DNA from 4 places in the Pantoea nemavictus genome. Region 3 is predicted to be linked to each of the others. Evidence: predicted binding sites of a transcription regulator. Region 3 holds the regulator's gene; each other region holds the start of a gene.
The links. Region 3 encodes Fur, which represses iron uptake genes when iron is present. Its sites were predicted from a motif close to ATAATAATGAGAACNACTATCAA; they were not measured.
Positions count from the first base shown of each region.

Region 1 (3,161 bases), 460 kb from region 3:
CCGATATAGCGCACGCCAGCCCCGGCACTCAAACCGTAATCAAACTGATAGTGACCCCACAACGATGCCATGCTGTTTGGCGTCACGTAAGGTGTATGGCCATCGTTGCCGTCTACGGAGTCTTTGAAGCGCAGATGATTCAGCGTGTAACCCGCGATGGTGCTGAAACGCGAGGTAAGCTGATTACGTGCTTCCAGCTCAATACCCTGTGAATGCACTTTGCCCGATGGCGTGTAAGTACCGTCCTGCACGTTACGGTTGGCGACATCATCCTGGGTTAAATCGTATAGGGCGATGGTGTACATATCGCGCGTGCCGACCGGCTGATATTTCACGCCCGCTTCGTACTGCTCGGAGGTGGTCGGTTTCAGCTGATTGCCATCAGGATCGGTCAATGAGGCGGGGGTAATCGCCTGGCTCCAGCTGACGTAAGGCGATACGCCATTGTCGAAGGCGTACAGCAGCGCAGCACGGCCGCTGATGTGATCGTCCTGACGACGGCTGTTGCCATTTTCTGACACGATGCGGTCGTAGCGGCCCGAGAGATCCAGATGCCAGCGATCGAGCTGCAACTCATCCTGCAGATACAGGCCGGTCTGATAATAGCGACGCGTTTGCGCTGTCCAGGCAAAATCTGGCATCGCGCCGACGGCTTCACCGGTCCACGGGTTCAGCGCACTCGCTGCGCCGCTAGAATCGCTGATGTCGTTTTTATAACGATGGTATTCGGCACCCAGCGTCACGCGATGTTGGAGCGCGCCGGTGGCAAAATCGGCCTGCAGCTGGTTATCGTTGGCCCAGGCGTTGAGTGATGAACGCTCGCCGGAGAAGTAGCGATTCAGCAAGTCTGGATTGGTGGCATTCCAGCCAATCTGATACACCTGATCGAGCTCGGTATTAGAGTGACTGTAGCTGCCGGTAGAGTGCACTGACCACACATCGTTGAAGCGGTGTGAAAAATCATAGCTGTAGATCTGTTCGTGGCGCTTGAACTGATCGAGCGCGCTGTCGCCTTCGTAGAAGCTATCGCTTAACTTACGACCATTATGACTGTAAAGCGTGCCTTCTGCGGGTACCGAACCGTGATAGCCGCCAGACGGATCTTTCTGCAGATAGGCGCGCAGCACTAAATTGGTGTCTTCACTTGGCTGCCACATCAGCTGCGGTGAAATCGCATACTTCTCTTCACGGGTGTGATCGTATTGGGTATCGCTGTTGCGCGTGATGCCGGTTACACGGAATGCCCACTGATCATTGATGGCGTTGGTGTAATCAAACGCGGCGCTGTTAGTGGCATTCGTGCCAGTAGACAGGCGGAAATGGCCCTCTTCAGCAAACTGCGGACGCTTACTGACCATATTCACCAATCCGCCCGGCACGGTTTGGCCATACAACGCAGAAGAGGGGCCTTTAATCACATCGATGCGATCGAGGAACCAGTTATCCACCTGCAGAATGTTGAAGCTGCCGCCGTCACTCATCACGCGCAGTCCATCAAGGAAGGTGTTATCGACATCACCGCCGTGGAAGCCGCGCAGGGCGATGGTGTCATAACGCGTGGCGGCACCGCCAAAGTTGGTAAACACGCCCGGCGTATAACCCAGTGCCTGATTGAGATCCTGCGCACCCTGATCTTGCATTTGCTGACGCGTTACCACCGAGATGGATTGTGGGGTGGTAATCAGCGGTTGATCGGTTTTACTGGCACCGCTGCTGCGCGTGGCGAGATAACCTTGCGTCGGTGAAGTGGCGCTCTCCTGCGGCTGAGCGGTAACGACAATCGACTCTTCCGCAAAGCTCGCAGCGGGTAGAGCCAGCGCAAGCGCACACAGCACGCGGCCACGTTTAAGGGTAAACAGCGAGGTCATGAGGGTTCCTGTTGTTATTAATGGGAATGGCTATCGATATCAGATTGAGAATTATTATCTTTTAATGCGGGTGTTTCAAGGTGTGAATTTGTTGTAAGAGGGTTGTGAGGAAAATGCACAGATGACGCATACAAGCCGTAGCGGCGCGATTTATCGCGCATAATAATGGCGGAATTATGCCCATCCAGAGGATGCGCAATAAATTACGCCGCGACGGAATGTGCGGTTGCCGGGCCTGTTCGCCCGGCATGAGGGATAGGATTACTTCGCGGAAGTCAACGCAGGCATATCAGGAATATCACCGGCGCTGTTACAGGTTTTGTCTTTCGGGCAGTATTTGTCGAGCAATTTCAGCGTCACGCCATTGGTCCAGCCGAAACCGTCCTGCAGCGGATATTCACCGCCGCCACCGCCGCCCAGCTGCGCGCCTTCCACCACATATTTCTCAACCAGTTTGTGCTCCTTGTCGTAGGTTGCCTGCACGTTTTGCAGGAAGCGCTGACCAATCTGCTGCGCCAGCTTCGGCTGGTTGTAATGCTCCAGACCTTCTACCGCCACCCACTGCAGCGGGGCCCAGCCGTTTGGCGCATCCCATTGCTGGCCGTTGTTTACGGTGGTGGTAACCAATCCGCCGGGTTTCAGCAACTGTTTCTCCACCGCTTTAGCGGTGCGATCTGCTTGTTTATCGCTCGCTACCTGCATATAGAGCGGGAACAGCGTGGCTGCCGTAAGCTGAGGATGTACCTGCTTTTTCTGGAAGTCGTAATCGGCGTACCAGCCTTGTTTGTCGTTCCACAGATAACGATTGATCGCTGCCTGACGTTTTTCGGCATCCGCAGCAAACGTTTTGGCCTTGTCATCCTGCTTGTCCAGTTTGGACGCTTTCGACAATGTCTGTTCGAGGTGGAACAGCAGGCTGTTGAGATCGACCGGCGCTAACTGCGTGGTGCGGATCGAGGCCAGATTATGGGCATCAGTAAACCAGCGCGAACTGAAATCCCAGCCTGACGCCGCGCCCGCACGCAGATCGCGATACACCTGCTGCTTATTGCGCTCCGGCGCTTTGTTCGCCGTGTTGACATCATCCAGCCAGGATTCGGTACGTGGTGCGTCGCGATCGTCCCAGTAGCGGTTGAGCAGCGTGCCGTCGCTCAGTTTAATCACCCGTTTGCTGGCCTGACCGGCGGCGACTTTATCGCTGTCCGCCATCCAGTAGTCGTACTCTTTCTGCAGCTGCGGCAGGTATTGACGATAGACATCGTCGCCTTTGTGCGTCGCCAGCAGGTCAATCAT
Region 1 is NZ_JBBGZW010000001.1:3,823,404-3,826,564, forward strand. Features, by position in the region: gene WH298_RS17630 (TonB-dependent siderophore receptor) at 1-1,868, opposite strand, end outside; gene treA (alpha,alpha-trehalase TreA) at 2,130-3,161, opposite strand, start outside.
Region 1: the regulator Fur is predicted to act here: its motif matches at 1,883-1,905, upstream of WH298_RS17630 (TonB-dependent siderophore receptor).

Region 2 (3,161 bases), 2.1 Mb from region 3:
TACGCCGGGAATGATCGCGAAGTTGTGGCTATCAAGATCGAAGTTGATCTTATCCTGCAGATAACCGGCCACGGCAAACGTGCGGCTGTCTGACTGCGGCTGGGTAATGGCGCTGAAGGTGCTCGGCGTCGGCGCCTGACGGAACGGGCGCTCGCTGTTATCCAGACGCGTGTTAATCCCGGCACTCAGCTCATGGCGCCCCAGCGTTTTGGTGCCGCGCGTATCGAAACCGTAGGTATCAACGTTGAAATCAGAATAAACAAAGCCGTACTGGCTGGCGCTGGTCGGCAGCCAGGTATTGTCATGCGCCTGGGTTTGCTGCCAGTACAGGCGCGTGGTCAGCGTGTCGATGAAATCGTTGTACGGCGTCCACTCATCCGCCAGATTGATGCCCCAGCGGCGCGTATCACTTTGCTGCTGCGCGGTGCCCCACACGGTGTTGCCGCTGGTGTCCCAGGTATCGTAGTGGCTGTGATTGGTTTTGTGATAGTAATCGAAGGTGGCACTCAGCTTGTGCTGATCGTTCGGCTGCCAGATGCCCGACGTCATAAAGGCATCGGAGTGCCAGTTGGCCGGATAAGCCTCTTTGACGCCGCTGTTGTTCTCGGTTTCCTGACCATCACGACGGCTGTAAACAAACAGGCCGCGCAGCTCATCATCGCCTACGGCAGCGGTGATACCGTTGTGCCAGCTTCGGTTCGATGAGTCGTAACCGCTCTGATAGCCAAAGTAGGTATTTTTATCGCTGCTGAGGTAATCATCGGCGGTTTTGTTGTGGAACGAGACGTTGCCGCCGATCGACGTATTCGGCTGATCCACCGCAGTAGCGCCCTTCTCAATGTCGACGCTGCCGAACATATAAGGGTCGATGTAATCGCGGCCGATACCAAAGGTATTATTGCCGGTGCGGCTGACGTAAGGACGTCCGGTGGCATCCGGAATCGGAATGCCGTCGATATCCATGCCGACGCGGTTACTCTCCAGGCCACGAATGTTGTAACCGGTGTAACCCGCGCGGTCGAAGCCACTTTTACCGGCAGATGAACCACCGCTGGAGCCGGTCGCGCTGATCAGCGGTTCATACCGCATGATCGAACCGAAATCATTGGCGCCACGTTTTTGCAGCTCTTGCGCGGTGATGGTGGTTTTATTGCCGGCCTGCTGCTTCGGCGCGGTGACGGTGAGTACCGGCTCATTGCTGGCGTTATCGCTGGCGGCAAAGCTGCAAGCGGCATGAATAGCCGAAGATAAGATGGCAACTTTGAAAAGACGCTGCTGGTTTAATCCCTGAAAGAGTGAAGACATGCGCGAAATACCTGGTTAATTGTTAGTATTCGCTCACTTGCTTGCTACCAGAAAGTACGGACTTTGAAGCAAAGACCGTAAAAAGTTGCGGACTTATTTTATGTAATAAATGATTGCGACAGAAATGTAATGCAAGTGGTAATCATTATCAATAGCATTTACATTAAGATGTATCTTAGAGCGCACAATTTGTTAACTTGTTTATTATCAATAATTAAGCAGAGACACCTATGACTCAGAAACCTGCCATCACCATTCACTACTGTACTCAATGCAACTGGCTGCTACGTTCTGCGTGGATGGCGCAGGAGTTACTGCATACCTTTGCCGAGGATTTGAGTGCGGTAACGCTTAAGCCAGGCACCGGCGGCGTGTTTGAGATTCAGATTGATGGGCTGGTGATTTGGGAGCGTAAGCAGGAAGGCGGATTCCCGGATGCGGCCGCGTTGAAGCAGCGCGTGCGCGATGTTTGCTGGCCGGATCGCGCATTGGGGCATGTGGACAAGAAGAAGAGCTGATCTGCTCTCCGTACGGTTATCGGAACGGTCGCCATAAATGGCGACCCTACGGGTGGAACTGGCAACCACCTAACTCCTGGCGATTTTCTCCGCCGCTTCGTGCAGCGCGTTAATCACCATCTCCAGCGCCTCTGGCGAAATATCTTCCTGCGCCAGACGATGATTCAAGGTGTGCTTGATCAAATGAATCGCCTGCTCAACCTGCGGAATGCTGCGGTTATTCACCAGAATCGCCAGCGAAGTTAAGCGCTCGATAATCGCCTCCACATTGTCACGATTATCCGCCAGCAGCGCCGCGCCGCTGTCATTCAGCGCATAGGCTTTACGTGATGCCTGCGCATCCACCACGCGAATCGCATCCATCTCTTCAAGCAGCGTCAGGTTGGGATAAATAATGCCGGGACTGGGGGAGTATTCCCCCTTGGAGAGCTCTTCGACTGATTTGATCAGCTCATAGCCGTGCGCAGAGCTGTTCGCCAGAAAGTGCAGCATTAACAGGCGGATATCGCTGGCATCCAGCATTCGCTCCCGGCGCTTTTTACGTGCGCCTGCACAGATGGCACGCGGTGCGTGGTCGGACTGCCATGGAAAATCCCGCTGCTGTTTCATTGCCTTCCTGAGCGTCAATTTGGGGAGGTTGATAGTAGTCTGCCACCTGGCAAAATTCAACACAGGCGGCAGCGCGCGGGGAAGTGTCGGTTATTTCTGATGCCAGTAGGCCACAGCGCGCACGTAATCGGTGTGTGCACCGCGTCCCTGGGTAAAGTAATCGCTGAGCTGTTTCACCGCTTCGCCCTCACCCGTCAGCCAGATGAAGTAATCATCGGCGGGCAAGGCAATGTTATCCAGCTGCGCGGTGATGGCGGCAAGGTTAGCGGCCTGCATGGTGCCGCTGCCGAGCCAGGTCACCTGCACATTGGGTAAATCCCCCAGATAATCGCGCCCTGTCGCTTCATCCGCATACGCCAGCAGATGAATCTGCTGTGCCTGCATCTCAGCATAACGGCGCTTAAAGGCCGGCAGACCGGTCTCGTCGCAGACGTAAATCTGACAGGCATAATCAGCGGGTACGATAAGCGAACCGCGCGGGCCGCCCATGGCAATTTGGTCGCCCGGCTTAGCGTCATTGGCCCAGCTACTGGCCACGCCGCCATCGTGCAGGTAGAAATCGATGGTCAGTGAATCAACGCCGTTGAACTCCAGCGGCGTGTAATCACGCGCGGCAGGACGTACGCCGCCCGGCCAGACAATGCCGTCATCCGTCATTTGTGGCAGTGCCAGCGCGCTGCCGGCGCTGTCCGGGAAGAACACTTTGATGTGATCGTCAAACGACGGCGA
Region 2 is NZ_JBBGZW010000001.1:1,299,801-1,302,961, forward strand. Features, by position in the region: gene WH298_RS05875 (TonB-dependent receptor domain-containing protein) at 1-1,305, opposite strand, end outside; gene WH298_RS05880 (Rdx family protein) at 1,536-1,823, shown strand; gene WH298_RS05885 (PadR family transcriptional regulator) at 1,893-2,432, opposite strand; gene WH298_RS05890 (siderophore-interacting protein) at 2,523-3,161, opposite strand, start outside.
Region 2: the regulator Fur is predicted to act here: its motif matches at 1,435-1,457, upstream of WH298_RS05875 (TonB-dependent receptor domain-containing protein).

Region 3 (3,161 bases):
GCTCGGCTTCGATTCGTGAGTTCTGCCGCCGCATTGGCGTTACTAAGCAGGACAATATCGTAGAAATGGCTTCACTGGAGTCGTGCATTCGTGACGATCTCAATGAAAACGCGCCGCGTGCGATGGCCGTGATGGATCCCCTGAAGGTGGTGATTGAAAATCTGCCAGCGGGTCACGAAGAGATCATCACCATGCCAAATCATCCTAACAAACCGGAGATGGGTACGCGTGAAGTGCCATTCAGCCGTGAAGTGTGGATCGATCGCGCTGACTTCCGCGAAGAAGCCAATAAACAATACAAGCGTCTGGTGCTGGGTAAAGAAGTGCGTCTGCGTAATGCTTACGTGATCCGTGCTGAACGTGTAGCGAAGGATGATGAAGGCAATATCACCTGTATCTACTGTACTTGCGATGTTGATACGCTGAGCAAAGATCCTGCTGATGGGCGTAAAGTGAAAGGCGTTATCCATTGGGTTTCTGCAATTCACGCGTTGCCGGCGGAATTCCGCCTGTATGATCGTCTGTTTAGTGTGCCAAATCCGGGCGCGGCTGAGGATTTCCTCACCACCATTAACCCGAACTCACTCGAAACTAAACAGGGCTTCGTTGAGCCTGGTCTGCGCGAGGCCGATTCAATGGCACCGTATCAGTTCGAACGTGAAGGCTACTTCTGTGCTGATAGCGTTTATTCGCAGCCGTCAAAATTGGTGTTTAACCGCACCGTTGGATTGCGCGATACCTGGGCGAAAATCGGCGATTAATTATTTTGTCGCTAACACGATAAGATCATGAAAGGGCGAGCAATCGCCCTTTTTTATTGCCTCTATTTGGCCACCTGCAATCTTTTATGCTGCCTTCCTGTTGATGCGATTAATTCCTCATTTACGACTATTCTGACTTTAGCAAAATTAAACCATTTGCCAGTGTGAAAAACTTTTTTTCAGGTAGGCTATGCGCACTCAAACGTTGCTCCGCGGGTTATCAAAGGATAAAAAATGACAAGTCTTGCCCTGGAAGCCAAGCACAGTGTGGTTGTATTACATCAGCTTATCGAACGTATTTTCAATCAGGTTGAAGGCAGTGATGACAGCATTGATCTGTTTTTATCGCACTTTCATCCCGAATTTAAAATGGTGACACCGCAAGGTAAACAGTTGGATCTTAATGAGATGGAAACGCTGTTTCGCCAATTGAATGGGCAACGCGAAGGCATGCGTATTGCGACCAGTGAGCACGCCATTATCTCGCAGCAAAGCGAAGAGGTGACGATTCAATATCGTGAATTACAAATGATGAATGGCATCAATCAGAGCCGCATTTCACTGGCGGTTCTCGATTGCAGCACCAGCATTCCGCGCTGGCGTTACCTGCAAGAAACCATCGTTGCCTGATTTCAGGTATAAAAAAACCGGCTCAAGCGCCGGTTTTTTTATACTGCATAGCACACTCAATTACTTATCGTGGAGCGTGTCGTCTTCGCGGCAGTCTCCCAGAGCACAGTGACCGTACAAGTACAGGCTGTGGTTACTGAGTTTGATACCATGGCGAGTGGCAATTTCACGCTGACGCGTTTCAATTGATTCATCGCTAAATTCGATAACCTTGCCGCAATCGAGGCAAATCAGGTGATCGTGGTGATGTTGCTGGGTCAGTTCAAAGACAGATTTACCGCCTTCAAAATTATGACGGGTAACGATGCCCGCGTCGTCAAACTGGTTAAGAACGCGATATACCGTTGCCAGACCAATCTCTTCGCCCATATCGATCAGGCGCTTATACAAATCCTCCGCACTGACGTGATGGGACTCGGGTCCGGGTCCCTGAAGCACTTCCAGAATTTTCAGTCTGGGGAGCGTGACTTTCAGGCCAGCCTTCTTCAATGCGGAGTTGTTGTCAGTCATGCGGATATTGTCCTGTTACTTTGCTAGTCACTTGCGGCGCAGGGGCCTTGAATGTTTAGGTCAACGCGCATTCTCATTTGCGTCTCATTATAGAACTCAAGCAGTGAAATGAAAACCAAGGCAACGTCCTTAATCACCAAAAGCAGTAAGGATAATGTCACTAACGCCTTCAAGACGCTTGGGTTTTGGATTCCATTTCACTCAGCCTCATTCTAATGCCAGAGGAATAAGCGGATGACCATTGCGGGTATTCTACAGATTTGCGGGGAAAAGTTAAAAAACCGTAGCTATTATTTTTATAGGAAATTCCGTTGCCCGATGTGAACTTGCGCGCACATCGGGCAGAGCAGGGGATTACGCTTCAATAATCTCTTTCAGCTGCAGTTCATCGAAGATCTGCTTCACCCAGGTTTCAACGCGCTCATTGGTCAGTTCGGGTTGACGGTCTTCGTCAATCGCCAGACCGAGGAAGTGTTTATCATCGGCCAAACCTTTAGATGCTTCAAAATGGTAGCCTTCGGTTGGCCAGTGGCCGACGATGACTGCACCATTCGGCTCAATGATGTCGCGGATGGTGCCCATCGCGTCGCAGAAGTATTCGGCGTAATCTTCCTGATCGCCACAACCAAACAGCGCTACCAGCTTGCCATTGAAATCAATCTCTTCCAGCGTCGGGAAGAAATCATCCCAGTCACACTGCGCTTCACCATAATACCAGGTTGGAATGCCCAGCAGCAGGATATCGAACGCATCGAGATCTTCTTTGGTGCTCTTAGCAATGTCATGCACTTCGGCGACATCTTTACCCAGTTGTTTCTGGATCATTTTTGCAATGTTTTCAGTGTTGCCGGTATCGCTGCCGAAGAAAATGCCTACGATTGCCATGGGTTAGGTAACCTCTTAGATCCTGATTGTGAAAGTAAGTCAGTTGACTGCACAGTAATGCGAATAATAGCAGACCGGTAAAAAGTGCGGAACTTGTAAAGCCGTGACTTTGTGTTCCAGCGTGCGGTCTTCGCGCGTTACGACAGTTTGAGCTGTGCCAGCAGCATTTGTTCAATCAATTCGCTGCGACTGATGTTTTGCTGGTCGGCCAGCGTGCTGAGCGCGTCAACCGCCTCGCTGGACATCTTCAGCTCGACACGACGCAGCCCACGCACTTTATCGCGCTTGAGCTGATTACGTTTGTTGATGCGTAATTGTTCATCACGCGTCAGCGGGCTGGTTTTCGGGCGACCAGGACGCCGCTCGTCTGCAAAG
Region 3 is NZ_JBBGZW010000001.1:3,360,971-3,364,131, forward strand. Features, by position in the region: gene glnS (glutamine--tRNA ligase) at 1-761, shown strand, start outside; gene WH298_RS15400 (hypothetical protein) at 996-1,391, shown strand; gene fur (ferric iron uptake transcriptional regulator) at 1,452-1,901, opposite strand; gene fldA (flavodoxin FldA) at 2,256-2,786, opposite strand; gene ybfE (LexA regulated protein) at 2,924-3,161, opposite strand, start outside.

Region 4 (3,161 bases), 670 kb from region 3:
AGACGTGCCAGCCACAGCGCAACAAGGGCGAAGGCAAGATCGGCGGCGCTGGATTGCGGGTGCTGCTGCACCAGCGTTTGAAAGGTGCTGCGATCCAGCGTCACGCTGTGGCGAAGTAGATCGGTGCTGGCGGTTTGTCCGGCAAGCGGTAGCGGCGAGAGCGACGCCGGTGACGGCAGCGCCGCCCCTTTTTCGCGCCAGAACTGGCTGTCACGCGTGAACGAGGAGGATTCGCGATAGCGCTGATACTCTTCAACCACCTCGCTAAACGGGATAAACGGCGTCGGTTCGGCCGACTGCTGGTGCACTGCGGCACTGTAGAGGTTAGCGATGCGGCGCGTTAGTGCGGTAAAGCTGAAGCCATCCACCACTAAATGGTGATAGCGCTGATACCAGAACCAATGCTGCTCGCCGAGGCGGAACAGGCAGTGATGCCACAGTTTTGCGCCGCTCAGCACGCGCAGATCGCTGTTCATATCTTCGCGCATTAGCACGCGTGCTGTGGCGACGGCATCGGCCTCGCCGCGCAGATCGATAATCTGCGGCGGACTAAATTGTTGTGGCTGGAGCCACTGCAACGCTTCGCCTTCCACTTCGCCGAAGGCCATGTTTAGCGTATCGGCTTCCTGCATGCCCGCGACAATTGACTGGGCGAGTAAGGCGCTATCAATGTCACCGCGCAGCTCGACAAAGTGCGCTACCGCGTAAGCGTTGCGGTGCGGGGACAGCTGATCGGCAATCCAGATACCGGGCTGTGCCGCGACTAACGGCAGGGTTTGTTGGTCAATCATAGATTTATTCATCAGGGATTCGGACATGGATGCTCCGGTTGATTCAACAGGGCTTGTAAGCCACTCAGCAGGCCACCGCGCCAACAGAGCGCGTCATGCCCGCCTTCCACCGGCTGGTAATGCACCTGATAACCGGCAGCGTGCAGTTGCTGCTGTAACTGTTGATTAGCTTGCAAAATTAAGCCTTCGCGCTTGCCCGCTTCCAGCCAGAAGCGCAGCGGCTGGCGTGGTGTAAGGCCACTCTCCAGCGCCTGTAGCAGCCAACCGTGCGGATTGCCGCGTTCCGGCCACCAGAAGGAGCCGGAGAGGCTGAGCGCATTGCCAAAGGTTTCCGGCCAGTGCAGCGCGGCATAAACCGAGGCGAGGCCGCCAAAACTTTGCCCGGCGACGATGGTGCTATTGGCCTGCTGGCGATAGGGCACTGACTGGGCAATCTGCGGTAGGAGTTCTTGCTGGAGAGCTTGCCAAAACTGCGCATTGCACGGCAGCTCGCGGCTGCGGTGGTCGCGGTCGATGATATCGATAAACAGATATACCGCAGGCGGCAAGGTGCCGGCATCGGTAAGCTGCTGCAGCGGCCCGGCAATCGGCATGTTGTGCGCCCAGAATTGCCCATCCAGCAGGATCGCCAGCGGACGCTGCGCGGGATTGGCGTCGCCGGTGGTGTAAATCCATACCTTGCGGCTGTTGCCCAATATTGCGCTGTGCCATTGCTGCTGCTGCAGCTCCACGGCTGGCGCCGTGCCCTTATCTACCGCTTGCCATACCTGCTGATTCGGGGCCTGCGGCAGATGCAGCGGTGAGACACTCATGCCACGTCCGCCAGACCAGCCGCGTAAATAATTCAGCGGATCGGCCTGTGCAGTGGGGAATTTATCGCGCCACCAGTTGCGCAGCGAAGACATGTCGGCTTCACCAGAAAAGTCGGTGGCCTGTTCATCGGGTATTAAACAGTAGCTGCCGCGCCAGTTAGCCGGTAGCGAAGTCTGCCAGTACCAGACGTTAGTGCCCGTCACGCGCATCAGCGACTGTGGTGGGCGGCGCTGGTGGTGATCGGTGACGCCGGTAATGTTGATCCATACGCGCTGGGTCGACGATTGTGTTTCATCACCTTGCGGGTCGCGCCAGAAGAAGGTGACCTGACATTGGCCATCGTCTGCTAACTCAATACGGGGAATCCCCTGGGATTGTTGCGCCTGCCACCAGGCTGCACTGCCGGTTACATCATTTCGCCAGGTCATAGGGCTGCCAGTCGGTGTTTACGCGGAGATTTACATAAGCTTGATGAATAATACTATTGATAATAATTTGCATTTGCAATAGGGTGACTGCGCTCAAAAATGAGCACGCTCGTTCCGCCTGATGCTTACCGTTCGGTAAGGTTGCGCTACGGATGGTTTGAAGGGTCTGGAACTGGGCGCGATAGGAACAGGGATCTTCTCACCGGCTCGCCAGTCAGCATGCAACGGCTTTTGCTGGCCATCCAGGAACGTATAAAATGAAAAATTACTCGCGGTTATCATTAGCTATTCTTCTTGAATTGGGGCTCAGCGCCTCACTGTTCTCCAGCGGCGCCTGGGCAGCAGAGACTTCCTCCAGCAAAACCTCAGCGAGCACCACTGACGCACAATCGATGGACGGCGGCACCTTAATGGTTACCGCGCAGCAGCAGAACCTGCAGGCGCCGGGCGTCTCAACCATCACCGCCGACGAAATCAAAAAGCATCCGCCCGCGCGCGATGTATCAGAAATTATCCGTACCATGCCAGGCGTGAACCTGACCGGTAACTCCACCAGCGGCCAGCGCGGCAACAATCGCCAGATCGATATTCGTGGCATGGGCCCAGAAAATACCCTGATCATGGTGGATGGCATGCCGATCACCAGCCGCAACTCGGTGCGCCTTGGCTGGCGTGGCGAGCGTGATACGCGCGGTGATACTAACTGGGTGCCGCCGGAGATGATCGACCATATCGACGTGATTCGTGGACCTGCAGCGGTACGTTACGGTAACGGTGCAGCGGGCGGCGTGGTGAATATCATCACCAAAAAACAGACCGATCAGCAGTGGCACGGTTCATGGAACACCTATTACAACGTGCCAGAACACAAAGCCGAAGGCGCCACTAAACGCACCAACTTCAGCCTGGAAGGACCGCTGGGCGATGATTTCAACTTCCGTTTGTACGGCGGTTTAGCCAAAACGCAGGCCGATGCCTATGACATCAATGAAGGTCATGCGGCGGCGCGTACCGGTAGCTATGCCGGCAGTTATCCATCGGGCCGCGAAGGCTCGGTGAATAAAGATATTAATGCATTACTGAGCTGGGCATTTGCGCCGATGCAAACGCTGGAGCTACAGGCCGGCTT
Region 4 is NZ_JBBGZW010000001.1:2,687,968-2,691,128, forward strand. Features, by position in the region: gene WH298_RS12255 (enterobactin synthase subunit F) at 1-818, opposite strand, end outside; gene fes (enterochelin esterase) at 803-2,032, opposite strand; gene WH298_RS12265 (TonB-dependent siderophore receptor) at 2,290-3,161, shown strand, end outside.
Region 4: the regulator Fur is predicted to act here: its motif matches at 2,083-2,105, upstream of fes (enterochelin esterase).